DNA from 3 places in the Peribacillus sp. FSL P2-0133 genome. Region 1 is predicted to be linked to each of the others. Evidence: a T-box and tRNA genes for the amino acid it is inferred to sense, from the RefSeq annotation. Region 1 holds a T-box; the other regions hold tRNA genes.
What was found. The T-box of region 1 lies ahead of pheS (phenylalanine--tRNA ligase subunit alpha). A T-box ahead of a tRNA ligase gene usually reads a tRNA of that ligase, here a tRNA-Phe.
Positions count from the first base shown of each region.

Region 1 (9,346 bases):
TCCCTCCACCCCAGCGATTCAGCTGCTTTAATATCGGTAGGTGGGTAATGAAATTGAGCATGGATCCTATCATTTGCCAAAGGATCTTGGCAGCAAAGAAAATGATTGCAAAGGCAATTGCATTGTAATACGCCGTATCAAGCCCGACTGTATCGAAAAACATATTAAGGGTCGAGGAATCACCCATCGTTGGGAACGGAATCCACAATTTCAAATTGGGAGCAAGATCTCCGTAAAATACATAAGCGACGATGAAGGCTACAATGAACCCTGTCATATGAACCATTTGTAAAATGAAGCCACGCTTTAAACCGATTAATAAACCGATTAAAAGAATGGCCAGAATTGCTAAATCAAGCATGTACTCAGTCCTTCTCTCTCTTTAATTCCAGTTGAAGCTGGTCTAGTTCATCTTTTAATTTAATATATTCGTGGATGGTATTCACGGCCGTTAGTACCGCTAGCTTGCTTGTATCCAAGTATGGATTTTTCATCCTGATCTCTCTCATTTTTTCGTCAACCATCGAAGCGACCAGGCGCATATGACTTGCGCTTTCTGTGCCGACGATTGTATATGGTTGTCCGTATATATCAACTGTTGTTTTATTTCGTTTATCGTCTGACAAAATGATGCCCCCAATCTAAACAATCCTAATTCTATCATATCATGAAGTTTTTCGTCATGAAAGAGAGTACATCGTCATTTCTCGCATAAAAATTTCAATAATTTGTCAAACGAAAGCGAATTTAGGAAGAAGATCACCTAATAAACAAAATGAAGTTAGGAGCTAACCCATTATGTCCCATGTTGTTTTACTTATCAGTCCTGAACAAATAAAGGCTATGAAGTCCCATTATTCTTCATCCTTGGCCGCCAAGCTGCCGCCGGGGAGCATCTTTTCCGCAAAACCGCCGCTATGTACGGTGACGGCCTATAAATCCGGGAAGGTCCTTTTTCAAGGTAAGAATGCCGAACTAGAAGCGGTAAAATGGCAAAAAGGTACCACCGCTGCGGCTCAAAAGAAAAAAACGGCATCCTCTGCATCAGTCAAGGCCCATCGATATTCGCCGCCTGCAAATATCGGAACCATGTCAGTGATCGGTTCCGATGAGGTCGGAACAGGAGACTATTTCGGCCCGATCACCGTCGTAGCCGTATATGCAAAAAAGGAACAACTCTCACTCTTGAAGGAGCTTGGAGTCCAGGATTCCAAAAATCTGAAAGATCCACAGATCATCGAAATTGCCAAACAGATTAAGGATGTAGTGCCCTTCAGCCTGCTCACATGCGACAACCCGAAATATAATGCGCTGCAGGCAAAGGGAATGTCACAAGGAAAAATGAAGGCACTCCTCCATAACCAGGCAATCAAGAATCTCATGCAAAAAATCCAGCCGGAACAAGCGGAAGCGGTCCTTATTGATCAATTCGCTCAACCAGAGGTATTTTTCAATTACCTCAAAGGCCAAGAACTATTCCAGGCCAATGCCACCTATCTATGTACAAAAGCGGAAGGCATTCATCTTGGAGTAGCAGCCGCATCCATCATTGCCCGATATGCATTCGTCAAACGCTTTGACTTGCTGAGTGAAAAAGCCGGATTCAAAATTCCTAAAGGTGCCGGATTTGCAGTCGATGAAGCGGCCGCAAGATTGATTCATGAAAAAGGAATCGATTCATTACACGAATTCACGAAAACCCACTTCGCCAACACAGAAAAAGCGAAGCGACTATATCAACAGAAATATCAAAAATAGAAGAAAGCGGCTGACCTTCCGGAACAGCCGCCTTTTTCTCGTGAATTCACGCTATTTACTCGTAAATTTACGATTTACTCGTGAGGTTACGCCATTTACTCGTGAATTCACGCTATTTACTTGTAAATTTACGATTTACTCGTGAGTTTGCACCATTTACTCGAGAGTTTACGCCATTTACTCGTGAATTCACGCTATTTACTCGTAAATTTACGATTTACTCGTGAGTTTGCTCCGTTTACTTGTGAGATAGCACCGTTTACTCGTGAATTCACGCTGTTTACTCGTGAGTTTACGCCATTTACTCGTGAGTTTACGCCGTTTACTTGTGAGATAGCACCGTTTACTCGTGAATTCACGCTGTTTACTCGTAAATTTACGATTTACTCGTGAGTTTACGCCATTTACTCGTGAATTCACGCTATTTACTTGTAAATTTACGATTTACTCGTGAGTTTGCACCATTTACTCGTGAGTTTACGCCGTTTACTCGTGAATTTACGATTTACTCGTGAGTTTACGCCATTTACTTGTGAGATAGCACCGTTTACTCGTGAGTTTGCACCGTTTACTCGTGAGTTTGCTCCGTTTACTCGTGAGTTTACACCTTTTACTCGTGAATTCACGCTATTTACTCGTAAATTTACGATTTACTCGTGAGTTTACGCCATTTACTTGTGAGATAGCACCGTTTACTCGTGAATTCACGCCATTTACTCGTGAGTTTGCACCATTTACTCGTGAGTTTACGCCATTTACTCGTGAGATTGCACCGTTTACTCGTGAGTTTGCTCCTTTCACTCGTAAAATCAAAAAAAAGACAGCTCCCCATGTGTCAGGGAGCTGTTTTTTTGGTTTTATCCTCTTAGTTCTGCGCCAGCTTTTTCTTTAACGGCTTCAAGCACTTTATCATGTGCTTTTGTAATGTCCTCGTCCGTTAGAGTACGTTCCGGGTCGAAGTATTTCAGTGAGTAGGCAATGGATTTCTTGCCTTCCTCCATTCTTTCACCTTCGTATAAGTCGAAGATGCTTACTTCTTTCAGCAGTTTGCCACCGGCTTCTTCAATAATATCCTGAATGTCCCCGGCTTTCGTAGCTTGATCCACAACTAGAGCGATATCGCGTGTGGTTGATGGATAGCGCGGAATGGTTTGGTACGCAATCGGCGCGACTTCGGCTTCGGCCAATGCTTTTAAGGAAAGTTCGAAAATGTATGTTTCTTTAATATCCAAGTCTTTTTGGACAGTTGGGTGCACTTGGCCGATAAAGCCAATCACTTCACCATTCAATAGTACTTCCGCTGTCCGTCCTGGATGCATGTCGTTGATTTCAGCTTGGCGATAATTGATTTGATCAGCTAATCCAAGTGTGTCGAATAATGCTTCGATCACGCCTTTGGCTACAAAGAAATCCACTGGTTTCTTTTCGCCTTGCCATAGATGTGACTCCCATAGGCCGGTGATTGCTCCAGCAATATGTTCTTTTTCTTCAGGCAGTTCTTGTTCATCACGCTTAAAGAATACCGAACCGATTTCATACAGTGCCAGTGAATCAATTTGGCGGGCATTGTTATATTTCACGACTTCCAGCAATTGAGGCACGATGCTTAAACGCAGCTGGCTTCTTTCTTCACTCATTGGCATTGCTAATCGAATGGATTCTCTTGCTTCCAATGCGAATTGGGACGCTTTTTCCTGGCTTGTCAGTGAATAGGTCACCGCTTGATAAAGGCCTGCGCCTTCAAGTGTACGGCGTGCCTTCCGCCGTTTAATTTGATAGTCAGTCAATTGGCCTGGGGTTGCAGCACCAATCGGCAGTGTAGCGGGAATGTTATCATATCCAAATAAACGTGCAGCCTCTTCGACTAAATCCGCTTCAATCGTAATATCACCACGGCGCGTCGGGACTGTGATTGTGAATGTTTCATTGTCAAGTTCAACGCCAAATTGCAGACGTTTGAAGATCGATTCCACAACCGATACGGTCATGCTTGTTCCAAGAAGTGTGTTGATTTTTTCAAGAGTGATGCTAATGACCGCAGGTTCCATTGTCAATTCATCAACTTCTGCTGCTCCTTGTAAGACTGTTCCGCCTGCATATTGTGCAATCAATTGTGCAGCACGTTCTCCAGCTTCACGTACACGGGCCGGGTCGACACCTTTTTCAAAGCGGGCACTAGCTTCACTGCGTAATCCATGGTCCTTTGAAGCTTTACGAACTACTGTACCTGCAAAATATGCACTTTCAATAATGATATTCGTCGTATCATTTTTCACTTCGGAATCCGCTCCGCCCATCACACCAGCTATCGCTACTGGCTCACTGCCATTTGTGATCACTAAATGGTCAGGTGTCAAAGTGCGTTCCGCTTCATCCAATGTTACGATTTTTTCAGCATCCTTCGCTCTGCGGATGACGATTTCCTTTGAACCAAAGCGGTCATAATCAAAGGCATGGAGCGGTTGGCCGTATTCAAGTAAAATGTAGTTCGTGATATCCACCACATTATTATGAGGTCGGATACCTGCAGACATCAACCTAGTCTGCATCCAAAGCGGTGAGGGTCCGATCTTGACATCCTTGATGATTTTAGCAATGTATATCGGGTTATCTTCTTTCGCTTCAACTTTGACACTGATATAATCAGTTGCTTTTTCAGCTGCCTCTTCTTTCTCGACAACCGGCCATTTCACTTCCCGTCCTAGAATGGCTGCCACTTCGTATGCAACACCAAGCATGCTCAATGCGTCGGAACGGTTTGGAGTCAGCCCAAGTTCCAGCACTTCATCACTTAGACCAAGTTCCTCCAATGCATCTTTCCCTACTTCCACATCATTAGGGAAGACGAAGATACCTGTAGCATAATCCTTGGAAACGAGCTTGGATTCGAAGCCCAATTCCTGAAGCGAGCAAATCATCCCGTGCGATTCCTCTCCACGAAGTTTCGCTTTCTTGATTTTGAAATTACCTGGAAGGACTGCGCCAACAGTAGCGACTGCGACCTTTTGGCCTTTATCGACATTCGGTGCTCCACAGATGATCTGAACGGGATTTTCGGCCCCGATATCAACTTGGCATTTATTCAATTTATCCGCATTTGGATGCTGTTCACGTTCAATGACATGCCCGATGACGACCCCTTTTAGCCCTTCACTTTTCTTTTCCACCCCTTCAACCTCAATGCCGCTTTTCGTGATTTTGTCAGCTAGCTCCGTCGCATTGATGCCTGAAAGGTCAACATAATCTTGTAACCATTTATATGACACAAACATGGTAGGTCCTCCTTTTTAAAATAAAAATTTATGCTTCGTGATGGTTGAATTGTTTTAAGAATCGAACATCATTCGTATAGAAATGACGGATATCATCCACACCGTACTTCAACATGGCAATCCGTTCCACGCCGATTCCAAATGCGAATCCAGAGTATTTCTTGGAATCGAAGCCAGCCATTTCAAGGACGTTCGGATGAACGATCCCGCCGCCAAGCACTTCGATCCAGCCTGTTTGTTTACATACGCTGCAGCCTTTACCACCACAGATTTTACAAGAAATATCCACTTCGACGGAAGGCTCCGTAAATGGGAAGAAACTTGGACGAAGACGGATTTCTCGGTCTTGCCCGAATACTTTTTTCGCAAATACGTCCAGCGTTCCTTTCAGGTCGCTCATGCTGATGTTCTCATCAATGACCAAGCCCTCAATTTGCTGGAATTGATGGGAGTGTGTAGCATCATCGTTATCACGGCGATATACTTTTCCTGGGCAAATGATTTTAACAGGACCTTGCCCTTTATGTTTTTCCATCGTTCTGGCTTGAACAGGTGAAGTGTGTGTACGCATCAGGATTTCATCCGTTATGTAGAAGGAATCCTGCATATCACGTGCCGGATGGCTTTTTGGCAAGTTAAGTGCCTCGAAGTTGTAGTAGTCGCTTTCGACTTCAGGACCTTCCGCAACGGTATAACCCATACCGATGAATAAGTCTTCGATTTCTTCCACGACACGTGTTAATGGGTGTAGATTCCCCTTGTTAACCGGACGTCCAGGAAGTGTGACGTCAATCGTTTCAGTTGCTAGCTTTGCATTGACTGCCGCAGTTTCTAGTGCTTTTTGTTTCTCCTCGATCTTTGTTGCGATCGCTTCCCTTACATCATTGGCCAGTGCCCCGATTTTCGGGCGTTCTTCGGCAGATAATTTACCCATGCCGCGTAATACCTCAGTGATTGGCCCTTTTTTCCCTAAATAAGCAACTCGGACTTCATTCAGTTCTTTTAATTCGGAAGCGGCGGCAACTTTTTGCAACGCTTCTTCCTGCAGTTCTAGTAAACGTTCCTGCATCATGTCTTCCTCCTTTATTTTCCTTTTGTAAAAATGAACACAAAAAAACCCCAATCCCTAAAGGGACGAGGTTTATGTATCGCGGTACCACCCTTATTAGTGCACGAACAAAAAAACTTCTGCACTCACTTCATTAAAAATAACGGCTCTTCACCGGAACATTTTTCGGACATCATGTCTTCCCAATGCCAACTCGAAAGGTGAATTCCCTTAAGCAGTGCCATAAAAATGCTTTCAGTCAAGGCATTTTTTCCCTGGATATGGTTAACTTAAGCTACTACTCTTTGTCATCGTTGTTTTCATTATAAAATTCTGTTTTATTATATTATAATTCTTCGGCCGTTTCAAATCGATTTTCGTAAATAGTACATTAAAATCCCGGCAGCGATCCCCACATTCAATGATTCGCTTTTTCCGTAGATGGGAATATAAAGGTTTTTAGTCGTTTTCTCCAGTAATTCCTTCGATACTCCTTGGCCTTCATTACCGACCAACAAGGCAAACCGGGAAGACTTTTCCACTTCTTCAAATGGCGATGCGCCTTCTAATGCCGTGCCATATACCGGTGTGCCGCTTTCCTTCAGCTCATCGATGATTTCGAAAAGGTTCCCTTTAATGACAGGCATATGAAAGAGGCTCCCTTGCGTCGAACGGACCACTTTGGGATTATACAAGTCAGCACACCCTTCGCCAAGTATGACTGCATCGATTCCAGCTGCATCCGCTGTCCTGATCATCGTTCCAATATTCCCCGGATCTTGTACAGCATCGATCAACAAAAGTTTATCCGGATTGATGGACGCCATGCTCGTTGATTTCTGTTCACAAACAGCAGCAATTCCCTGCGGGGCTTCGGTATCACAAATCGCCTTCATAATATCATTTTTCACATAAATGAGTTCTGTGCCTTCCACCTTAAAATGTGCAGGCATTTCAGTTTCTTCATTGATGATCACTTCCAAGACGATTTCTTCTTTTAAGGCTTCTTCAACTAGGTGAAAACCCTCGACTAAATATTTACCTGTTTTATCTCGTTCTTTTTTCGTCAAAAGTTTTTTCCATTGCTTAACTTGCGGGTTTTTTACGGATTCAATATATTTCAAGGGTAAACGCTCCTTTAACTTCACACTGATTTTCCTATTATAACGCAATTCACATACATATTGCATGTGAGTTTGTGAAATGCTATTAATGTCAGTCATTATGTGTTAGAGGAGGAATAATTATGAATTTAAACTTACGTAATGCGATCATCCAAAATGTATCTGGAAATTCGCAAGATCAGTTGGAAGACACGATTGTCGATGCCATACAAAATGGCGAGGAAAAAATGCTACCTGGATTGGGAGTCTTATTCGAGGTCATCTGGCAAAATTCATCTGAGCAGGAAAAACAGGAAATGATCACTGCCCTTGAAGCAGGATTAAAAAAATAACAGCCTTCAAAGGCTGTTATTTTTTTGATTTCGCTTCGCAAGCCTTCAGTTCTTCGATGGAGACTTCTTCATCAAGCAGCAAGATGAATTTTTTTGCGCTCACTTCTTCGAGCATCGCTTTTGTCTCATCATAAGAGTAGCCGTATTTCGTGAAAAAGCTGCGTAAATCTCCAGATCCTTCATCTGTGAAGTAGTGGAAGATTCTTAAAAAAAGAGTGTCCTCCTTATCCTGATTGGCGATGATCAGTATATCCGTATGTTCATTTCCAAGCTGCACATTATTTTTTATATTAGCTGCTACTGTCATTTGGGTGCCAGATACGCCTTTAGCTTTTAAGTCTTGAATTGCAGCAAGTAGTTCCGGATTAGAGTCAAAAACACCATATACGTTTTTTTCCATGTTTCTCCCCCTCCTTGTTACTCTACTTAAAATAATACCTTTGTCATTATACCTTGCAGCTTTAACAATAAACAAGCAAATAGTCTATTGAGAATTCCTGACTAATGAACAAGGGAACCCTTTGCCTAAAGGTTTTTTTAAAAAAAACAGCCTGGTTCAGTTTGCAGATAAAAAGGGTTCGAAAAATATATCCTTCATCAAACGAACCAACTGAACCAAAGCAATATCTTCAACTCATCATGTATGATTTCTATCAAAGGGAGACCCCGCGTAAAGCGAATGCCTGGAATGGAAATCAACGTCCCAATTTTACAAGCCATAAAGAAACTGCAGACAAACTCGATTTTCATCTAGTTTGTCTACAGTCTGAACAGCCTTGTGCAGGCAGTTATTTTGCGTATTACAGATTGTCGGTATTAATTCGATTTTTGATGTATTCATCCTGCAAGCCTTCCTCTTGCTGCCCGCTGGCATTCAGGCTCTCGGTCCGATCCAGTGATCCTTGTGCATCAAGGGCTTTATCAGTATCAGCAGAAAACGGGTCTGCATGAGGGTCGCTTGCTAGTGTTCCTTCATTATTCCCTGGTTTTTTCTTCTTGAATTTTTCTGTGGAGTTCCCCCAGATTTCCCTTTCTTGAGCTCGCTTTGTATCCAGCTCTTCATTTCCAAAGATGTTCGCAGAATTCCCATGGAGTTCTTCGCTTCTTCCTGGCTGTGCCTCCACTTCCCCTGTTTGATAGGCATTTGCAGTTGTTTCAGGAAAAAGGTTCGGGTCCGGATTGTTCACCACCCCTGTTTTAAGCGGATTCTCTGCAGGTTCGTCCGTTTCCTCCATGCGATTGGAAGTTATGCTCTCCCGTGCTGTTACGGTTTCCGATTCATCTAACAGAATCAGGAATTTTCCAGCCTCCACTTCATTTATATAAGCGGTGGCTTCACTATCAGCAAGCCCTAACTCACCTAGTCGGTTCCTTATATCTTCAGAACCCTCATTCAGGAAAAAGTGTTTCATCTTATCAATGAAGGAATCCTCGTTAGAGTTAGTAACGACGTCGACATCCGGATCACGCTTTTGATTGACGAAATCCAATTCTTCTTTCTTATCAGCCATTACCGTTATTTCCCCTTCATGGACCCCCTTTTCCTTGAGGGATTGAATAGCCTGGATTATTTCTCTTTCCGTATTAAAAACACCATATAATGTTTTTCCCATGCATCTTCCTCCTCCTATTATTCCGATATTTCTTCTTATGTGTATTTATACCCTGATGGGTGCCAATTAAACAAAAAGGTTTGCCTTCCCTAGGCTCGTACCTTTAATCAGTCTTTTAGACCCAAAAGAAGCCTGCAGTTTTAAAAACTGCAGGCTTTTTTCTTCACCTTTAGAAGCGGTCGGTTCTACGTTCAGTTGC
Region 1 is NZ_CP150254.1:4,203,809-4,213,154, forward strand. Features, by position in the region: gene MKY17_RS20210 (CvpA family protein) at 1-361, opposite strand, end outside; gene zapA (cell division protein ZapA) at 366-626, opposite strand; gene rnhC (ribonuclease HIII) at 799-1,758, shown strand; gene pheT (phenylalanine--tRNA ligase subunit beta) at 2,616-5,030, opposite strand; gene pheS (phenylalanine--tRNA ligase subunit alpha) at 5,059-6,099, opposite strand; T-box leader at 6,158-6,399, opposite strand; gene MKY17_RS20235 (RNA methyltransferase) at 6,444-7,202, opposite strand; gene sspI (small acid-soluble spore protein SspI) at 7,325-7,534, shown strand; gene MKY17_RS20245 (general stress protein) at 7,551-7,934, opposite strand; gene MKY17_RS20250 (general stress protein) at 8,335-9,147, opposite strand; gene MKY17_RS20255 (YsnF/AvaK domain-containing protein) at 9,317-9,346, opposite strand, start outside.

Region 2 (9,346 bases), 1.0 Mb from region 1:
CGGGGAGCTGTAAGTAAGCTTTGATCCGGAGATTTCCGAATGGGGAAACCCACTGTTCGTAATGGAACAGTATCTTTACCTGAATACATAGGGTACTGAAGGCAGACCCGGGGAACTGAAACATCTAAGTACCCGGAGGAAGAGAAAGCAAACGCGATTTCCTGAGTAGCGGCGAGCGAAACGGAATTAGCCCAAACCAAGAGGCTTGCCTCTTGGGGTTGTAGGACACTCAACATGGAGTTACAAAGGAACGGGGTAAATGAAGTGATCTGGAAAGGTCCGTCGAAGAAGGTAAAAACCCTGTAGTTGAAACTTCGTTCCCTCCTGAGTGGATCCTGAGTACGGCGGGACACGAGAAATCCCGTCGGAAGCAGGGAGGACCATCTCCCAAGGCTAAATACTCCCTAGTGACCGATAGTGAACCAGTACCGTGAGGGAAAGGTGAAAAGCACCCCGGAAGGGGAGTGAAATAGATCCTGAAACCGTGTGCCTACAAGTAGTCAAAGCCCGTTAATGGGTAATGGCGTGCCTTTTGTAGAATGAACCGGCGAGTTACGATTTCATGCGAGGTTAAGTTGATGAGACGGAGCCGCAGCGAAAGCGAGTCTGAATAGGGCGAATGAGTATGAGGTCGTAGACCCGAAACCAGGTGATCTACCCATGTCCAGGGTGAAGTTCAGGTAACACTGAATGGAGGCCCGAACCCACGCACGTTGAAAAGTGCGGGGATGAGGTGTGGGTAGCGGAGAAATTCCAATCGAACCTGGAGATAGCTGGTTCTCTCCGAAATAGCTTTAGGGCTAGCCTCAAGATGAGAGTATTGGAGGTAGAGCACTGATTGGACTAGGGGCCCCCAACGGGTTACCGAATTCAGTCAAACTCCGAATGCCAAATACTTATTCTTGGGAGTCAGACTGCGAGTGATAAGATCCGTAGTCGAAAGGGAAACAGCCCAGACCACCAGCTAAGGTCCCAAAGTATACGTTAAGTGGAAAAGGATGTGGAGTTGCTTAGACAACCAGGATGTTGGCTTAGAAGCAGCCACCATTTAAAGAGTGCGTAATAGCTCACTGGTCGAGTGACTCCGCGCCGAAAATGTACCGGGGCTAAACGTATCACCGAAGCTGTGGATTGACACCATTAGGTGTCGATGGTAGGAGAGCGTTCTAAGGGCGTTGAAGTCAGACCGGAAGGACTGGTGGAGCGCTTAGAAGTGAGAATGCCGGTATGAGTAGCGAAAGAAGGGTGAGAATCCCTTCCACCGAATGCCTAAGGTTTCCTGAGGAAGGCTCGTCCGCTCAGGGTTAGTCGGGACCTAAGCCGAGGCCGAAAGGCGTAGGCGATGGACAACAGGTTGATATTCCTGTACCACCTATACATCGTTTGAACGATGGGGGGACGCAGAAGGATAGGGTAAGCGCGCTGTTGGATATGCGCGTCCAAGCAGTTAGGCCGGAAACGAGGCAAATCCCGTTTCCATTAAGGCGGAGCTGTGATGGCGAGGGAAATATAGTACCGAAGTTCCTGATTCCACGCTGCCAAGAAAAGCCTCTAGTGAGATGTAAGGTGCCCGTACCGCAAACCGACACAGGTAGGCGAGGAGAGAATCCTAAGGTGTGCGAGAGAACTCTCGTTAAGGAACTCGGCAAAATGACCCCGTAACTTCGGGAGAAGGGGTGCTTTTTAGGGTGAATAGCCCAGAAAAGCCGCAGTGAATAGGCCCAGGCGACTGTTTAGCAAAAACACAGGTCTCTGCGAAGCCGCAAGGCGAAGTATAGGGGCTGACACCTGCCCGGTGCTGGAAGGTTAAGGGGAGAGGTTAGCGCAAGCGAAGCTTTGAACCGAAGCCCCAGTAAACGGCGGCCGTAACTATAACGGTCCTAAGGTAGCGAAATTCCTTGTCGGGTAAGTTCCGACCCGCACGAAAGGTGTAACGATCTGGGCACTGTCTCAACGAGAGACTCGGTGAAATTATAGTACCTGTGAAGATGCAGGTTACCCGCGACAGGACGGAAAGACCCCGTGGAGCTTTACTGCAGCCTGATATTGAATTTTGGTACAGCTTGTACAGGATAGGTAGGAGCCTGAGAAGCCGGAGCGCTAGCTTCGGTGGAGGCGTTGGTGGGATACTACCCTGGCTGTATTGAAATTCTAACCCGCGCCCCTTATCGGGGTGGGAGACAGTGTCAGGTGGGCAGTTTGACTGGGGCGGTCGCCTCCTAAAGAGTAACGGAGGCGCCCAAAGGTTCCCTCAGAATGGTTGGAAATCATTCGTAGAGTGTAAAGGCACAAGGGAGCTTGACTGCGAGACCTACAAGTCGAGCAGGGACGAAAGTCGGGCTTAGTGATCCGGTGGTTCCGCATGGAAGGGCCATCGCTCAACGGATAAAAGCTACCCCGGGGATAACAGGCTTATCTCCCCCAAGAGTCCACATCGACGGGGAGGTTTGGCACCTCGATGTCGGCTCATCGCATCCTGGGGCTGTAGTCGGTCCCAAGGGTTGGGCTGTTCGCCCATTAAAGCGGTACGCGAGCTGGGTTCAGAACGTCGTGAGACAGTTCGGTCCCTATCCGTCGCGGGCGCAGGAAATTTGAGAGGAGCTGTCCTTAGTACGAGAGGACCGGGATGGACGCACCGCTGGTGTACCAGTTGTCTTGCCAAAGGCATAGCTGGGTAGCTACGTGCGGACGGGATAAGTGCTGAAAGCATCTAAGCATGAAGCCCCCCTCAAGATGAGATTTCCCATGGCGCAAGCTAGTAAGATCCCTGAAAGATGATCAGGTTGATAGGTCAGAGGTGGAAGCGTGGCGACATGTGGAGCTGACTGATACTAATAGATCGAGGACTTAACCAACGCTTTAAAAAAATGAAATACCTTCTTATTATCTAGTTTTGAAGGAATGAAAATTTCTTCTTGCATTTTCTCAAAAAGACGTTATAATAATATATGTCTTGAAAAAATGTTAACATTGTTTGGTGACGATAGCGAAGAGGTCACACCCGTTCCCATTCCGAACACGGCAGTTAAGCTCTTCAGCGCCGATGGTAGTTGGGGGTTTCCCCCTGTGAGAGTAGGACGTCGCCAAGCAGTTTCATATGGAGGATTAGCTCAGCTGGGAGAGCATCTGCCTTACAAGCAGAGGGTCGGCGGTTCGATCCCGTCATCCTCCACCATTTTACACCTGCCGGTGTAGCTCAACTGGTAGAGCAACTGACTTGTAATCAGTAGGTTGGGGGTTCAAGTCCTCTTGCCGGCACCATTTTAAGATAGTACAAGCACGAGCCATTAGCTCAGTTGGTAGAGCATCTGACTTTTAATCAGAGGGTCGAAGGTTCGAATCCTTCATGGCTCACCATTTTATATGCGGGTGTGGCGGAATTGGCAGACGCACCAGACTTAGGATCTGGCGCCGCAAGGCGTGGGGGTTCAAGTCCCTTCACCCGCATCTTTCATGCGGAAGTAGTTCAGTGGTAGAATACAACCTTGCCAAGGTTGGGGTCGCGGGTTCGAATCCCGTCTTCCGCTCCACTTTTCGTATGTGCCGGGGTGGCGGAACTGGCAGACGCACAGGACTTAAAATCCTGCGGTAGGTGACTACCGTACCGGTTCGATTCCGGTCCTCGGCACCATCATAATATGCGCCCGTAGCTCAATTGGATAGAGCATCTGACTACGAATCAGAAGGTTGTAGGTTCGACTCCCGCCGGGCGCACCATGTTTTTATTGCGGGAAGTAGCTCAGCTTGGTAGAGCACTTGGTTTGGGACCAAGGGGTCGCAGGTTCGAATCCTGTCTTCCCGACCACGTGATTTTTAATGAATGGGGCCTTAGCTCAGCTGGGAGAGCGCCTGCCTTGCACGCAGGAGGTCAGCGGTTCGATCCCGCTAGGCTCCACCATTTTTCAATCAGATACTTATATTATATTGGCGGTGTAGCTCAGCTGGCTAGAGCGTACGGTTCATACCCGTGAGGTCGGGGGTTCGATCCCCTCCGCCGCTACCAATAAATATAAGGACCTTTAGCTCAGCTGGTTAGAGCAGACGGCTCATAACCGTCCGGTCGTAGGTTCGAGTCCTACAAGGTCCACCATATTCACTTTTCAAAAGCCATGGAGGTATACCCAAGTTCGGCTGAAGGGATCGGTCTTGAAAACCGACAGGGGAGTCAAATCCCGCGGGGGTTCGAATCCCTCTACCTCCTCCATTTTTTCAAAAAAGCAGCAAGTTGTTTTGAAACACCCTTACATAATGGATGTGGACAAAACGATATACACGAAAACTTGATGCAAATCGTTTCATTATTACCGTCGCGGGGTGGAGCAGTCCGGTAGCTCGTCGGGCTCATAACCCGAAGGTCGCAGGTTCAAATCCTGTCCCCGCAATTATTAGGTCCCGTGGTGTAGCGGTTAACATGCCTGCCTGTCACGCAGGAGATCGCGGGTTCGATTCCCGTCGGGACCGCCATTCTTTAAATTTGATACATATGTGGCTCAGTAGCTCAGTCGGTAGAGCAAAGGACTGAAAATCCTTGTGTCGGCGGTTCGATTCCGTCCTGAGCCACCATATTTCAAAAAATTACGGCGATTGTGGCGAAGTGGTTAACGCACCTGATTGTGGTTCAGGCATTCGTGGGTTCGATTCCCATCAGTCGCCCCATTTCGCGGGTGTAGTTTAGTGGTAAAACCTCAGCCTTCCAAGCTGATGATGAGGGTTCGATTCCCTTCACCCGCTCCAAATATGGGCCTATAGCTCAGCTGGTTAGAGCGCACGCCTGATAAGCGTGAGGTCGATGGTTCGAGTCCATTTAGGCCCACCATATTCATTGTTCCGCAGTAGCTCAGTGGTAGAGCATTCGGCTGTTAACCGAACGGTCGTAGGTTCGAGTCCTACCTGCGGAGCCATGGGGAAGTACTCAAGAGGCTGAAGAGGCGCCCCTGCTAAGGGTGTAGGTCGCGCGAGCGGCGCGAGGGTTCAAATCCCTCCTTCTCCGCCAGTTGGCCCGTTGGTCAAGCGGTTAAGACACCGCCCTTTCACGGCGGTAACACGGGTTCGAATCCCGTACGGGTCATAACAAAAAAGGAAGCATACATTCATGTATGCTTCTTTTTTTCATTTCTTTTCATTGATATAACTATCTTTTTGTTTATAGGGAATGTCTCCAAGATTGGATTCTATATTTTCTTCTTCAAGTGTAACTTCATATTCCTTTTGCTTTTTGTTCGTTATATTCACTCTATTTTTTCCTTCGATATCATTTGCGGCAAATCCTTCATAGTCTTCAGGAAACCCGTTCGTTTCATCCTCGGTTTTATAAAGGCCATTATAATTATCATGATCTCCTGTGTAATCGGATGGTGTTTCGGATGTACCGAATTTGGCAACTTCACCAAAGCTATCTTCTTTATCCACCATTTTGATTCCATGACGATTTTCAAAATGATCACCCTTGGATGGAATCAGTATTTCCTCTTCCACAGGCCGGTCTTGTGAAAGTGGCCGTTCTGGGGCGTGCTCGACACAGTAGAGGGTGCTTGGGATCGCTTCAAGCCTCTCGATGGGGATTTCCCTATTGCAGGTTTTACAATGTCCATACGAACCTTCCTCCATGGCTTTCAAAGCTTCATCGATTTTCTCCATTTCGGATTGTGCATGCTCATCGAGTGCTTGATTCCGTTCCATCTCGAATAGTTCGGTTCCTAGGTCAGCAGGATGATTATCATAGGCTGATAATTCCCCTACGGATTCGGTCTGGCTTTTCTCCAGAACGGATTGTTCATCATTTTGAATTCTATTACTTAGCTCATTTTTTTCTTGAAGCAGTTCTTTTTTGAATTTTTGCGTTTGTTGTTTCGTTGCCATATCGGATTCACTCCTTCTAAAGTCTAAATCTCATTTTATAATGGTTGTATTATCTATTACCCGAATCGGGGTATAGGAAAACAATATGGAACGGATGATAGAAAAAAAGGACTGAGCGATGAGCTCAGTCCTCGGAGATTATATAAGATAGCTGATGAATAATCCAATGGCCATGAGTAAGCCAAAGAAGGTGTTCGTTTGTGCCGTGGCTTTCATTGCTGGCACCATCGTGATCGGCTGCGTTTTACCTACGAAGCCTTTGATTGCGGCCAGGGCTTTCGGGATGCTTAGGAAGGCAAGGAGGATCCACGCCGTTACGCTTCCGGTAAGGACTAGCCCAACTATCCATAGATAAGAGAAGGCGAACATGATTGCCATGAATGTCAAGGCGTTTTTCCGACCCATGACTACCGGCATCGTTTTGCGGCCATGTGCCTTATCTCCGTCATGGTCACGTAGGTTATTGGATAAGTTGATCAATCCGACCAATATTCCACTTGGAATGGCAATTAAGATAGCTGTTGAAGAAACATCACCGGTTTGAATGAAAAAGGCGATCAGTATTATCAAAAAGCCCATGAACAATCCAGAAAAAAGTTCCCCGAATGGTGTATATGAAATGGGCAGGGGGCCGCCCGTATAAAGATAGCCGACAAGCATGCAAACCAGTCCTACTGCAGCAAGCCACCAAGATGATGCGGCACAGATATAGATTCCAATTATCAAGGCGATGGCATACATGCCAAGGGCCAAGTTCATGATTAGTTTGGGGGTCATCCCATGACGGACGATCCCGCCGCCAATGCCTACGGATTCCTCCGTATCCAAGCCTCTCTTGAAATCATAGTATTCATTGAATAAATTGGTTGCAGCTTGAATCAGGATACTTGCAATCATCATGGCAGCGAATAATAACCAATTCACTCCATCTTCCAAAAGTGCAATAACAGTTCCAAGTAAGACTGGGACAAAAGCTGCGGTTAGTGTATGTGGACGAATTAACTCCCACCAAATCTTCCAGGTCCGTTTAAGGGGAAGTCCGTCGTATTCTGTTTGCATTATTTCTCTCCTCAAAATCATTATTGGTTCTCTCGAAATTATAACAAATATTGAATTGTTGCACAAAAGGTAATCCTAATAAATGCAGGAAAAGTGGGCAAGGGTGATATTTGGAATTCATGGATGGGGCATTTCCAGAATTAAGGATATTTCTCCACATTCGCTAAGATTCATATAATAAGGAAAAAAGCAGGAAAGAATCGTTCGGTAAAGGGGCGTTTTATTGACATGAGGTTCAAGGGAGGTGTATCTTTAAATAGGTTAAAAAGCTTTTAAAATGTACATTTGGGGGGATTTTTTTGGCTATCTCAGAGGAAACTGAACAGTTTCAGGGACTGGCTTCAGCTATACAAAAGGCGAAGGACTTGAATGATCAAGTTCTATTCAGTCATATTAAGAAAGTTAATTGCAACAACCCCCTTTCATTTTATCAAGCTGGAAGAGAACGGTACGCGGGTGAGCGCTTTTTCTGGGAGGACCCTGCAAAGGAAATAACCATCACCGGTTTAGGCAATGTTAAGAAACTCAAAGCGGCATCGAATGCCGAACGTTATAGAGAAGTCGAAAAGAGCTGGATCAAACTGCAGAATACTGCTGTCAAAACAGGAGTGACCGATGTAGAAGCGACAGGTCCTATACTGTTTGGGGGCTTTTCTTTTGATTATGAAACTAACAGTACGCTCCTGTGGAATCAGTTCGGGGACAACCTGTTTTATATACCTGCCTTCATGCTGTCAATAGTGGGGAATCAAGCTTACTTAACGACAAACTTACTTTGTTCGCCTGATGATTCAGAAAAACTCTTCATAGATATGATAAATGAACGGGAAGCTTTCCTTTTCGAAAGCTTGGATGGCAATGGATCGGGTGCAAATTCCCTTGTTATGCAGAGGGAAGTCGAACCTGAGAAATGGAAGCGGACGGTCGAAGAGGCTGTTCAGGAAATCAAGACGACAGATCTCGACAAGATCGTTTTGGCAAGGGAGCTTAGACTTGGCTTTGAACGTTCCATCGATTCAGGGAAAGTGCTTGAACAATTGATTGCTGAGCAGCCATTAAGCTATATTTTCAGTTTGGAGGCTGGCGGTGACTGTTTTGTAGGTGCCACCCCTGAACGTTTAATTAAGAAACAGGGAAATGAAGTTTTTTCAACCTGTCTTGCCGGATCGATGGGGCGAGGGAAAGATGAGCAGGAAGATGTTTGTCTTGGTGAAGAATTGCTGCATGACCAAAAGAATTTACAAGAACATCAATATGTCGTGTCGATGATATCCAATGCTTTTGATTCTGTATGCGAAAAAGTGATGGTTCCTGCCGAACCGACACTTATGAAAAACCGTCATATCCAGCATTTGTACACACCGGTCCGCGGTATATCCAAGGAAGGTGTCACGATTTTTGAATTCGTCGAGAACCTCCATCCTACACCTGCTATGGGCGGACTTCCAAAAGAAAAGGCCGTTGTCCGGATTCGGGAAATGGAAGATCTTGAACGCGGCTTTTATGCGGGTCCTTTAGGTTGGGTGGATACGTATGGAAACGGGGAATTCGCTGTAGGGATACGTTCTGCCCTAATACAGAACAATGAGGCATCCCTCTTTGCCGGATGCGGGGTAGTTGAAGATTCGACTCCCGAAAGTGAATTCCGCGAAACAGGGATCAAATTCAATCCGATGTTAAGTGCTTTAGGAGGAAATCTTAATGAATGACCGAGATGCATTGACAGCGTATGCTGCTTCATTCGTCGATGAGCTGGCACAAAATGAGGTGAAGCATGTGGTGGTGAGCCCAGGTTCACGATCCACGCCCATAGCTTTGTTGCTAGTGGAACATCCTGATATCGAAATTCATATTAATGTGGATGAGCGTTCGGCTGCTTTTTTTGCTCTTGGTTTGGCTAAGGCCTTAAAAGAACCTGTCGGACTTCTTTGTACGTCCGGTACAGCCGCAGCAAACTATTACCCGGCCGTCATTGAGGCTTTCTATTCAAGAGTGCCGCTTATTGTACTTACCGCTGACCGACCGCATGAATTGCGTGATGTCGGAGCCCCGCAGGCGATCGATCAGATACATCTTTACGGGAGACATGTAAAATGGTTTGTCGAAATGGCACTTCCTGAAAGCACGGATGGGATGATGCGGTATGCCAGAACGGTCGGTGCAAGAGCAGTGGCTACAGCGGCAGCTGGACCTGCAGGGCCTGTACATTTGAATTTCCCGCTTCGTGAACCATTGATTCCGGATCTTGAGAAAGCAAAGGAGTACAGACAAAATAAAATGACGCCTGCAGTGTTGATTGACAGTGGAGAACGGTCACTGTCCGCATCACAAATAGAAGCTGTGGCAACTACATTGTCACAAGCTAAGCAAGGTATGATCGTATGTGGCGAATTACCGCATCCAGAGATGAAGGAGGCCATCGTCGCAT
Region 2 is NZ_CP150254.1:5,208,846-5,218,191, reverse strand. Features, by position in the region: rRNA gene MKY17_RS25215 (23S ribosomal RNA) at 1-2,855, shown strand, start outside; rRNA gene rrf (5S ribosomal RNA) at 2,974-3,089, shown strand; tRNA gene MKY17_RS25205 (tRNA-Val) at 3,100-3,175, shown strand; tRNA gene MKY17_RS25200 (tRNA-Thr) at 3,186-3,261, shown strand; tRNA gene MKY17_RS25195 (tRNA-Lys) at 3,282-3,357, shown strand; tRNA gene MKY17_RS25190 (tRNA-Leu) at 3,366-3,447, shown strand; tRNA gene MKY17_RS25185 (tRNA-Gly) at 3,456-3,530, shown strand; tRNA gene MKY17_RS25180 (tRNA-Leu) at 3,543-3,631, shown strand; tRNA gene MKY17_RS25175 (tRNA-Arg) at 3,641-3,717, shown strand; tRNA gene MKY17_RS25170 (tRNA-Pro) at 3,729-3,805, shown strand; tRNA gene MKY17_RS25165 (tRNA-Ala) at 3,823-3,898, shown strand; tRNA gene MKY17_RS25160 (tRNA-Met) at 3,927-4,003, shown strand; tRNA gene MKY17_RS25155 (tRNA-Ile) at 4,014-4,090, shown strand; tRNA gene MKY17_RS25150 (tRNA-Ser) at 4,112-4,204, shown strand; tRNA gene MKY17_RS25145 (tRNA-Met) at 4,309-4,382, shown strand; tRNA gene MKY17_RS25140 (tRNA-Asp) at 4,389-4,464, shown strand; tRNA gene MKY17_RS25135 (tRNA-Phe) at 4,488-4,563, shown strand; tRNA gene MKY17_RS25130 (tRNA-His) at 4,581-4,656, shown strand; tRNA gene MKY17_RS25125 (tRNA-Gly) at 4,661-4,734, shown strand; tRNA gene MKY17_RS25120 (tRNA-Ile) at 4,740-4,816, shown strand; tRNA gene MKY17_RS25115 (tRNA-Asn) at 4,827-4,901, shown strand; tRNA gene MKY17_RS25110 (tRNA-Ser) at 4,903-4,993, shown strand; tRNA gene MKY17_RS25105 (tRNA-Glu) at 4,997-5,068, shown strand; gene MKY17_RS25100 (TraR/DksA C4-type zinc finger protein) at 5,110-5,859, opposite strand; gene MKY17_RS25095 (1,4-dihydroxy-2-naphthoate polyprenyltransferase) at 5,998-6,918, opposite strand; gene MKY17_RS25090 (isochorismate synthase) at 7,218-8,627, shown strand; gene menD (2-succinyl-5-enolpyruvyl-6-hydroxy-3-cyclohexene-1-carboxylic-acid synthase) at 8,620-9,346, shown strand, end outside.
Region 2: it has a tRNA-Phe gene. The T-box ahead of pheS (phenylalanine--tRNA ligase subunit alpha) is inferred to sense a tRNA for this amino acid. The anticodon was not compared.

Region 3 (9,346 bases), 2.4 Mb from region 1:
ACCGTCGCGTACGACCGTATCAGATTAACGATAGTATACCCGGAAATGTCGAAATATGCAAACGAGTGTCGTAGTATGATGGCGCATTATATAATAGAAGAAAGGCGACCAATTGCGGTCGCTTTTTGGACTTACACGGACGTATCGCCAATGCGCCCGTTCATATAGTCAACAGTAGTCTCAGGATACTCTGTATTGGTTTCCAATAAAAAATTTTATATCCATATGGTTACTTAATAGTTTAAGATTATTTGTTAATATTTTATGTTATTATCATAATGGTTAGCTTATCCATAAAAGGATGTAACTGAAATGAGTGAATAATAGAACTATGACTCGGAGGAACTTATAATGAATAAATTTAGATGGTCAATGGTTGGACTTATAGTAGCTGCAGCAGCTATTTCAGTAATAATAACAATCAATCAGAACGCTAAAAATTTTGAAGCAAAGCAAGAAGATACGACTCCTGTTTTGGAGACAACGGAAGTGGAATACGAGACAACTGAAGAAGAAGATACGGAAGTAGAAACTATAAAAAATGAAAAAATTCTATATGAACTAGGTCTTGGCCCATCTTCAAAAAGAGAAGACGTTATGAAAACAATGCACAGTATGACTCATCAAAAAGTAGTTTCTGAAGAAAAATGGTACAACCTTGAAATGAATTCTGAAAACATCAATGCAGTCTATGAATTCATTAATGATAGCGAAGTTATCGACTATAAAAGTGAATTGCTAAGAATCGTAGGAAACTGGAAAGAAGGAAACTTCGACAATATAGTGGAAGATCACAATTACCTTTGGGGAGAACAAAATGGAAATGTCGGTAAAGCTACTGGAACTCTTACTCCTGAAGAAGAAGCTCAATTTGTTAAAGCAAACTTTGAATAGTCATTAAAAATCGAGCCCATCGAGTATTATATTAATATAAACAATAGGGGCTATTTCCGCTGACCCCCAAAGTGAAAATTTGATTCGCGGATTTATAATTCAGCAGATTTAGAGATATTCGCCCCCTGCCTTGGGGTAAATCGGTCATACCCCGGCTGCCCCTCCCGATACACACGCATATGTCTTCGTTGGCACACGAATTGCTTTATTATTTTATTCATTTCGTTGTATGAAGCACGCAATTCTATTAACATAATAGACATTTGAGGCAGTCGATATGCAACACAAACCGCGTCATAACAACGTTTGTGCACAACGGATTATTATCGAATATACACTTATGTAAACATCGTTGATTTAACGCGATTTATACTACGCTAATAAGGGCGATGTACCCCGCTATACTGCATAATGCTGTCGGCCATTCCGTGTATAGGACACTGCATAAACGGTAAGCTGAGCCCCGGAGTTTCAGGCGCCTATGCCCACGAGGAGCACCGTACAGGTGAAACGGACGCTCAGCCCTGGTATACGCCCTGTATTCGGAATACTTCGGAATGATCCCGTATCTTATCCTTTTAATACTCTCGGTAACAATTATTGACCGCCTTTGCTATGTCTAATAAAATCGGGTAATGCGTCGAAATGACGAAAGCTCATTCCGGTAGTATTTTATCGTATGTTCACGGATATTCCTTATTTCCCCATCCTTCAAAAACAACGCCAGTGCGTCGTCGAAGTCAAGGAAATCTGACCGCATGCTCCCACGCAGCTTCGAAATATCTTCCGTTGCTAAATCGTTATTACTCTTTCCCTTGCCAATTTTCGCCACTCTAGTACGGTTAATTACCCGATACAGCGCGTACGATTCGCCGCGTACGACTTTTACCTACAAAATCGTGCGCATACAACGAAAAAACGGCGACCTACCATTGCGGGTAGATTGCCATCAAATCGACGTTTATATTAACGTATATGATACCGGTGGCCGGGGTCGAACCGGCACTCCAGAGGAACACGATTTTGAGTCGTGCGCGTCTGCCAATTCCGCCACACCGGCATGTATGTTGGAGGCGGCAACCGGAATCGAACCGGTGGTAAAGGTTTTGCAGACCTCTGCCTTACCGCTTGGCTATGCCGCCAACGTTTTTGGAGCGAAAGACGGGATTCGAACCCGCGACCCCAACCTTGGCAAGGTTGTATTCTACCACTGAACTACTTTCGCATATGGCTGGGCTAGAAGGGATCGAACCTTCGCATGACGGAATCAAAATCCGTTGCCTTACCGCTTGGCTATAGCCCATTAACGTTGTATTCATTATATCACATTTATTGAAAAATGGGGCGACTGATGGGAATCGAACCCACGAATGCCTGAACCACAATCAGGTGCGTTAACCACTTCGCCACAACCGCCATTATAAGATTAAAATTGGCAGGGGTAGTAGGACTCGAACCCACACTGGAGGTTTTGGAGACCTCTGTTCTACCTTTAAACTATACCCCTATAAGATGGTGGAGGGGGGCAGATTCGAACTGCCGAACCCTAAGGAGCGGATTTACAGTCCGCCGCGTTTAGCCACTTCGCTACCCCTCCGCATATGGATGAAACATGGTGCCGGCAAGAGGACTTGAACCCCCAACCTACTGATTACAAGTCAGTTGCTCTACCAGTTGAGCTACACCGGCACTACTATGGTGGCTCAGGACGGAATCGAACCGCCGACACAAGGATTTTCAGTCCTTTGCTCTACCGACTGAGCTACTGAGCCAAACAATGAAAATGGCGGTCCCGACGGGAATCGAACCCGCGATCTCCTGCGTGACAGGCAGGCATGTTAACCGCTACACCACGGGACCATAGATTGCGGGGACAGGATTTGAACCTGCGACCTTCGGGTTATGAGCCCGACGAGCTACCGGACTGCTCCACCCCGCGACGTTAATAATGTTGCTATTAGGAATCAAGTTTTCGTGTTTAGCGTTTCAATAGGATGAATAATCAAACCCATTATGTAGAAACAACTTGTTCTTATTGAAAAATGGTGGAGGATGACGGGATCGAACCGCCGACCCTCTGCTTGTAAGGCAGATGCTCTCCCAGCTGAGCTAATCCTCCAATATGTTGTCTTAATGGTGACCCGTACGGGATTCGAACCCGTGTTACCGCCGTGAAAGGGCGGTGTCTTAACCGCTTGACCAACGGGCCAGGTATAAAATGGCGGAGAGCAAGGGATTTGAACCCTTGAGACAGGGTTACCCGTCTACACGATTTCCAATCGTGCTCCTTCGGCCACTCGGACAGCTCTCCAATAATGGCTCCGCAGGTAGGACTCGAACCTACGACCGTTCGGTTAACAGCCGAATGCTCTACCACTGAGCTACTGCGGAACAATACAAGCTTGGCGACGTCCTACTCTCACAGGGGGAAACCCCCAACTACCATCGGCGCTGAAGAGCTTAACTGCCGTGTTCGGAATGGGAACGGGTGTGACCTCTTCGCTATCGTCACCAAACATTGTTAGCATTTCCAAGACATATATTAGTATAACATCTTTTTGAGAAAATGCAAGAAGAAATTTTCATTCCTTCAAAACTAGATAATAAGAAGGTATTTCATTTTTTTAAAGCGTTGGTTAAGTCCTCGATCTATTAGTATCAGTCAGCTCCACATGTCGCCACGCTTCCACCTCTGACCTATCAACCTGATCATCTTTCAGGGATCTTACTAGCTTGCGCCATGGGAAATCTCATCTTGAGGGGGGCTTCATGCTTAGATGCTTTCAGCACTTATCCCGTCCGCACGTAGCTACCCAGCTATGCCTTTGGCAAGACAACTGGTACACCAGCGGTGCGTCCATCCCGGTCCTCTCGTACTAAGGACAGCTCCTCTCAAATTTCCTGCGCCCGCGACGGATAGGGACCGAACTGTCTCACGACGTTCTGAACCCAGCTCGCGTACCGCTTTAATGGGCGAACAGCCCAACCCTTGGGACCGACTACAGCCCCAGGATGCGATGAGCCGACATCGAGGTGCCAAACCTCCCCGTCGATGTGGACTCTTGGGGGAGATAAGCCTGTTATCCCCGGGGTAGCTTTTATCCGTTGAGCGATGGCCCTTCCATGCGGAACCACCGGATCACTAAGCCCGACTTTCGTCCCTGCTCGACTTGTAGGTCTCGCAGTCAAGCTCCCTTGTGCCTTTACACTCTACGAATGATTTCCAACCATTCTGAGGGAACCTTTGGGCGCCTCCGTTACTCTTTAGGAGGCGACCGCCCCAGTCAAACTGCCCACCTGACACTGTCTCCCACCCCGATAAGGGGCGCGGGTTAGAATTTCAATACAGCCAGGGTAGTATCCCACCAACGCCTCCACCGAAGCTAGCGCTCCGGCTTCTCAGGCTCCTACCTATCCTGTACAAGCTGTACCAAAATTCAATATCAGGCTGCAGTAAAGCTCCACGGGGTCTTTCCGTCCTGTCGCGGGTAACCTGCATCTTCACAGGTACTATAATTTCACCGAGTCTCTCGTTGAGACAGTGCCCAGATCGTTACACCTTTCGTGCGGGTCGGAACTTACCCGACAAGGAATTTCGCTACCTTAGGACCGTTATAGTTACGGCCGCCGTTTACTGGGGCTTCGGTTCAAAGCTTCGCTTGCGCTAACCTCTCCCCTTAACCTTCCAGCACCGGGCAGGTGTCAGCCCCTATACTTCGCCTTGCGGCTTCGCAGAGACCTGTGTTTTTGCTAAACAGTCGCCTGGGCCTATTCACTGCGGCTTTTCTGGGCTATTCACCCTAAAAAGCACCCCTTCTCCCGAAGTTACGGGGTCATTTTGCCGAGTTCCTTAACGAGAGTTCTCTCGCACACCTTAGGATTCTCTCCTCGCCTACCTGTGTCGGTTTGCGGTACGGGCACCTTACATCTCACTAGAGGCTTTTCTTGGCAGCGTGGAATCAGGAACTTCGGTACTATATTTCCCTCGCCATCACAGCTCCGCCTTAATGGAAACGGGATTTGCCTCGTTTCCGGCCTAACTGCTTGGACGCGCATATCCAACAGCGCGCTTACCCTATCCTTCTGCGTCCCCCCATCGTTCAAACGATGTATAGGTGGTACAGGAATATCAACCTGTTGTCCATCGCCTACGCCTTTCGGCCTCGGCTTAGGTCCCGACTAACCCTGAGCGGACGAGCCTTCCTCAGGAAACCTTAGGCATTCGGTGGAAGGGATTCTCACCCTTCTTTCGCTACTCATACCGGCATTCTCACTTCTAAGCGCTCCACCAGTCCTTCCGGTCTGACTTCAACGCCCTTAGAACGCTCTCCTACCATCGACACCTAATGGTGTCAATCCACAGCTTCGGTGATACGTTTAGCCCCGGTACATTTTCGGCGCGGAGTCACTCGACCAGTGAGCTATTACGCACTCTTTAAATGGTGGCTGCTTCTAAGCCAACATCCTGGTTGTCTAAGCAACTCCACATCCTTTTCCACTTAACGTATACTTTGGGACCTTAGCTGGTGGTCTGGGCTGTTTCCCTTTCGACTACGGATCTTATCACTCGCAGTCTGACTCCCAAGAATAAGTATTTGGCATTCGGAGTTTGACTGAATTCGGTAACCCGTTGGGGGCCCCTAGTCCAATCAGTGCTCTACCTCCAATACTCTCATCTTGAGGCTAGCCCTAAAGCTATTTCGGAGAGAACCAGCTATCTCCAGGTTCGATTGGAATTTCTCCGCTACCCACACCTCATCCCCGCACTTTTCAACGTGCGTGGGTTCGGGCCTCCATTCAGTGTTACCTGAACTTCACCCTGGACATGGGTAGATCACCTGGTTTCGGGTCTACGACCTCATACTCATTCGCCCTATTCAGACTCGCTTTCGCTGCGGCTCCGTCTCATCAACTTAACCTCGCATGAAATCGTAACTCGCCGGTTCATTCTACAAAAGGCACGCCATTACCCATTAACGGGCTTTGACTACTTGTAGGCACACGGTTTCAGGATCTATTTCACTCCCCTTCCGGGGTGCTTTTCACCTTTCCCTCACGGTACTGGTTCACTATCGGTCACTAGGGAGTATTTAGCCTTGGGAGATGGTCCTCCCTGCTTCCGACGGGATTTCTCGTGTCCCGCCGTACTCAGGATCCACTCAGGAGGGAACGAAGTTTCAACTACAGGGTTTTTACCTTCTTCGACGGACCTTTCCAGGTCACTTCATTTACCCCGTTCCTTTGTAACTCCATGTTGAGTGTCCTACAACCCCAAGAGGCAAGCCTCTTGGTTTGGGCTAATTCCGTTTCGCTCGCCGCTACTCAGGAAATCGCGTTTGCTTTCTCTTCCTCCGGGTACTTAGATGTTTCAGTTCCCCGGGTCTGCCTTCAGTACCCTATGTATTCAGGTAAAGATACTGTTCCATTACGAACAGTGGGTTTCCCCATTCGGAAATCTCCGGATCAAAGCTTACTTACAGCTCCCCGAAGCATATCGGTGTTAGTCCCGTCCTTCATCGGCTCCTAGTGCCAAGGCATCCACCGTGCGCCCTTTCTAACTTAACCGTTAAAAAAGTCTTACAGATGCTTTGAAAAAAATTAATTGCCTTCTATCTATTATCTAGTTTTCAAGGAACAAAGCAGAAAGAATCCATCACATCGTGATGCTTCTCTTTCCTATTTGAATGAATTACTCATTCAAAACTGAACAAAACAAAAGCGCTCTCGTAATTATCCTTAGAAAGGAGGTGATCCAGCCGCACCTTCCGATACGGCTACCTTGTTACGACTTCACCCCAATCATCTGTCCCACCTTAGGCGGCTGGCTCCATAAAGGTTACCTCACCGACTTCGGGTGTTACAAACTCTCGTGGTGTGACGGGCGGTGTGTACAAGGCCCGGGAACGTATTCACCGCGGCATGCTGATCCGCGATTACTAGCGATTCCGGCTTCATGCAGGCGAGTTGCAGCCTGCAATCCGAACTGAGAATGGCTTTATGGGATTCGCTTACCTTCGCAGGTTTGCAGCCCTTTGTACCATCCATTGTAGCACGTGTGTAGCCCAGGTCATAAGGGGCATGATGATTTGACGTCATCCCCACCTTCCTCCGGTTTGTCACCGGCAGTCACCTTAGAGTGCCCAACTGAATGCTGGCAACTAAGATCAAGGGTTGCGCTCGTTGCGGGACTTAACCCAACATCTCACGACACGAGCTGACGACAACCATGCACCACCTGTCACTCTGTCCCCCGAAGGGGAAAGCCCTATCTCTAGGGTTGTCAGAGGATGTCAAGACCTGGTAAGGTTCTTCGCGTTGCTTCGAATTAAACCACATGCTCCACCGCTTGTGCGGGCCCCCGTCAATTCCTTTGAGTTTCAGCCTTGCGGCCGTACTCCCCAGGCGGAGTGCTTAATGCGTTAGCTGCAGCACTAAAGGGCGGAAACCCTCTAACACTTAGCACTCATCGTTTACGGCGTGGACTACCAGGGTATCTAATCCTGTTTGCTCCCCACGCTTTCGCGCCTCAGTGTCAGTTACAGACCAGAAAGTCGCCTTCGCCACTGGTGTTCCTCCAAATCTCTACGCATTTCACCGCTACACTTGGAATTCCACTTTCCTCTTCTGCACTCAAGTTCCCCAGTTTCCAATGACCCTCCACGGTTGAGCCGTGGGCTTTCACATCAGACTTAAGGAACCACCTGCGCGCGCTTTACGCCCAATAATTCCGGACAACGCTTGCCACCTACGTATTACCGCGGCTGCTGGCACGTAGTTAGCCGTGGCTTTCTGGTTAGGTACCGTCAAGGTACCAGCAGTTACTCTGGTACTTGTTCTTCCCTAACAACAGAACTTTACGACCCGAAGGCCTTCTTCGTTCACGCGGCGTTGCTCCGTCAGACTTTCGTCCATTGCGGAAGATTCCCTACTGCTGCCTCCCGTAGGAGTCTGGGCCGTGTCTCAGTCCCAGTGTGGCCGATCACCCTCTCAGGTCGGCTACGCATCGTCGCCTTGGTGAGCCATTACCTCACCAACTAGCTAATGCGCCGCGGGCCCATCTATAAGTGACAGCGTAAACCGTCTTTCCATCTTCTCTCATGCGAGAAAAGAACGTATCCGGTATTAGCTCCGGTTTCCCGAAGTTATCCCAGTCTTATAGGCAGGTTGCCCACGTGTTACTCACCCGTCCGCCGCTAATCTCAGGGAGCAAGCTCCCGTCGATTCGCTCGACTTGCATGTATTAGGCACGCCGCCAGCGTTCGTCCTGAGCCAGGATCAAACTCTCCGAAGAAATGTTTGACTTGCTCATTTGCTTTTTTGATAGTGTGTGCTCACTTAAAATTTAACGTTGGCGCTTTGTTTTGTTCAGTTTTCAAAGAGCAATTTCGTTGTCGTTTACCTCGTAAGCGACTTTTACATCTTATCATGTTTTCAACTTCGTTGTCAACATGTTTTTTTAATTTTTTAAGTTATTTTCGTTTTGATGAAGCTGCGAAAGCTGATGTCCCGCAGCGACATGTATTAATATAACACCTATATTATTAATGGTCAACAATAAAATTGCATTTTTTTAAAAGTTTTTTGATACCCGATAAAACCGATGATATACCTCGTGCCCTTTTGTCTCCGCTTTGATAACATCGATTACCTTCTTCTCTATCAAATATTCCAATAAAACACCTAAGTCTACTGAATAAAACTTTAATTCCGGATGCTCCATTAGCTCCGCAATCGTCCACGGTTCTTCTTTCGTCCCCATTATTTCAACCAAATGCTGTGAACCCGCATTCGTCCTAGAATAAATAAGAAACTCACTCGCAAGGAATAGAAGCTCCAATCTTTTTTCGAGAGTTTCCTCACTGCTGATCAATTCTTTATACAACTTGAAGATTTCAGGTTCCATATGCTTCACTTGGTTCCAGACAGTAACCTCCGGATAAAAGCCTTGTTCAATTATTTCCAAACGGGCCAAGTGATGCAGGGAATGAACGATATGGTTGTACGCCTCAAGATGATGGCCTTTTTCAAAGAAGCTTTTCCCATCCATGTACCTGCGAATTAACTTTGCGAATTCCATCCCCATCTTTAACTTCCTTCCATAGAAGGGGAACTCACGGATTTCGGTTTTCAAACGGGCCAAATATTCATTCCGGTCAAAAAGGACCTTCCCGTTATATATCCAGTCAACCACTTTGCGGTTCGTGCCTAATAGGAGCCATTCTTTTAACTGGTCTTCCTTTACGATATGCAAGGCTGCCTTTTTATCCTGGTAAGTGTAATGTTTTAAAAACACGGCCTCTTCGGCTTCGTCTGCAATTACAAAAAGGATGTAGTCAAATGTATCGGTGATCGGGCTATTATCATCTCTTTTTTCTATTAACAAGATTCCAAGTGTAGATTTTAAACTTGCTCGCTCTTGATAAATCGGGCGAAGGATATCTTCCATCATAAA
Region 3 is NZ_CP150254.1:810,162-819,507, reverse strand. Features, by position in the region: gene MKY17_RS03945 (DUF6241 domain-containing protein) at 352-894, shown strand; tRNA gene MKY17_RS03940 (tRNA-Leu) at 1,874-1,954, opposite strand; tRNA gene MKY17_RS03935 (tRNA-Cys) at 1,963-2,036, opposite strand; tRNA gene MKY17_RS03930 (tRNA-Gly) at 2,045-2,119, opposite strand; tRNA gene MKY17_RS03925 (tRNA-Gln) at 2,123-2,197, opposite strand; tRNA gene MKY17_RS03920 (tRNA-His) at 2,235-2,310, opposite strand; tRNA gene MKY17_RS03915 (tRNA-Trp) at 2,328-2,401, opposite strand; tRNA gene MKY17_RS03910 (tRNA-Tyr) at 2,408-2,491, opposite strand; tRNA gene MKY17_RS03905 (tRNA-Thr) at 2,508-2,583, opposite strand; tRNA gene MKY17_RS03900 (tRNA-Phe) at 2,591-2,666, opposite strand; tRNA gene MKY17_RS03895 (tRNA-Asp) at 2,679-2,754, opposite strand; tRNA gene MKY17_RS03890 (tRNA-Met) at 2,760-2,833, opposite strand; tRNA gene MKY17_RS03885 (tRNA-Val) at 2,938-3,013, opposite strand; tRNA gene MKY17_RS03880 (tRNA-Glu) at 3,029-3,103, opposite strand; tRNA gene MKY17_RS03875 (tRNA-Ser) at 3,114-3,205, opposite strand; tRNA gene MKY17_RS03870 (tRNA-Asn) at 3,211-3,285, opposite strand; rRNA gene rrf (5S ribosomal RNA) at 3,295-3,410, opposite strand; rRNA gene MKY17_RS03860 (23S ribosomal RNA) at 3,527-6,459, opposite strand; rRNA gene MKY17_RS03855 (16S ribosomal RNA) at 6,635-8,185, opposite strand; gene MKY17_RS03850 (nucleotidyltransferase-like protein) at 8,465-9,340, opposite strand.
Region 3: it has a tRNA-Phe gene. The T-box ahead of pheS (phenylalanine--tRNA ligase subunit alpha) is inferred to sense a tRNA for this amino acid. The anticodon was not compared.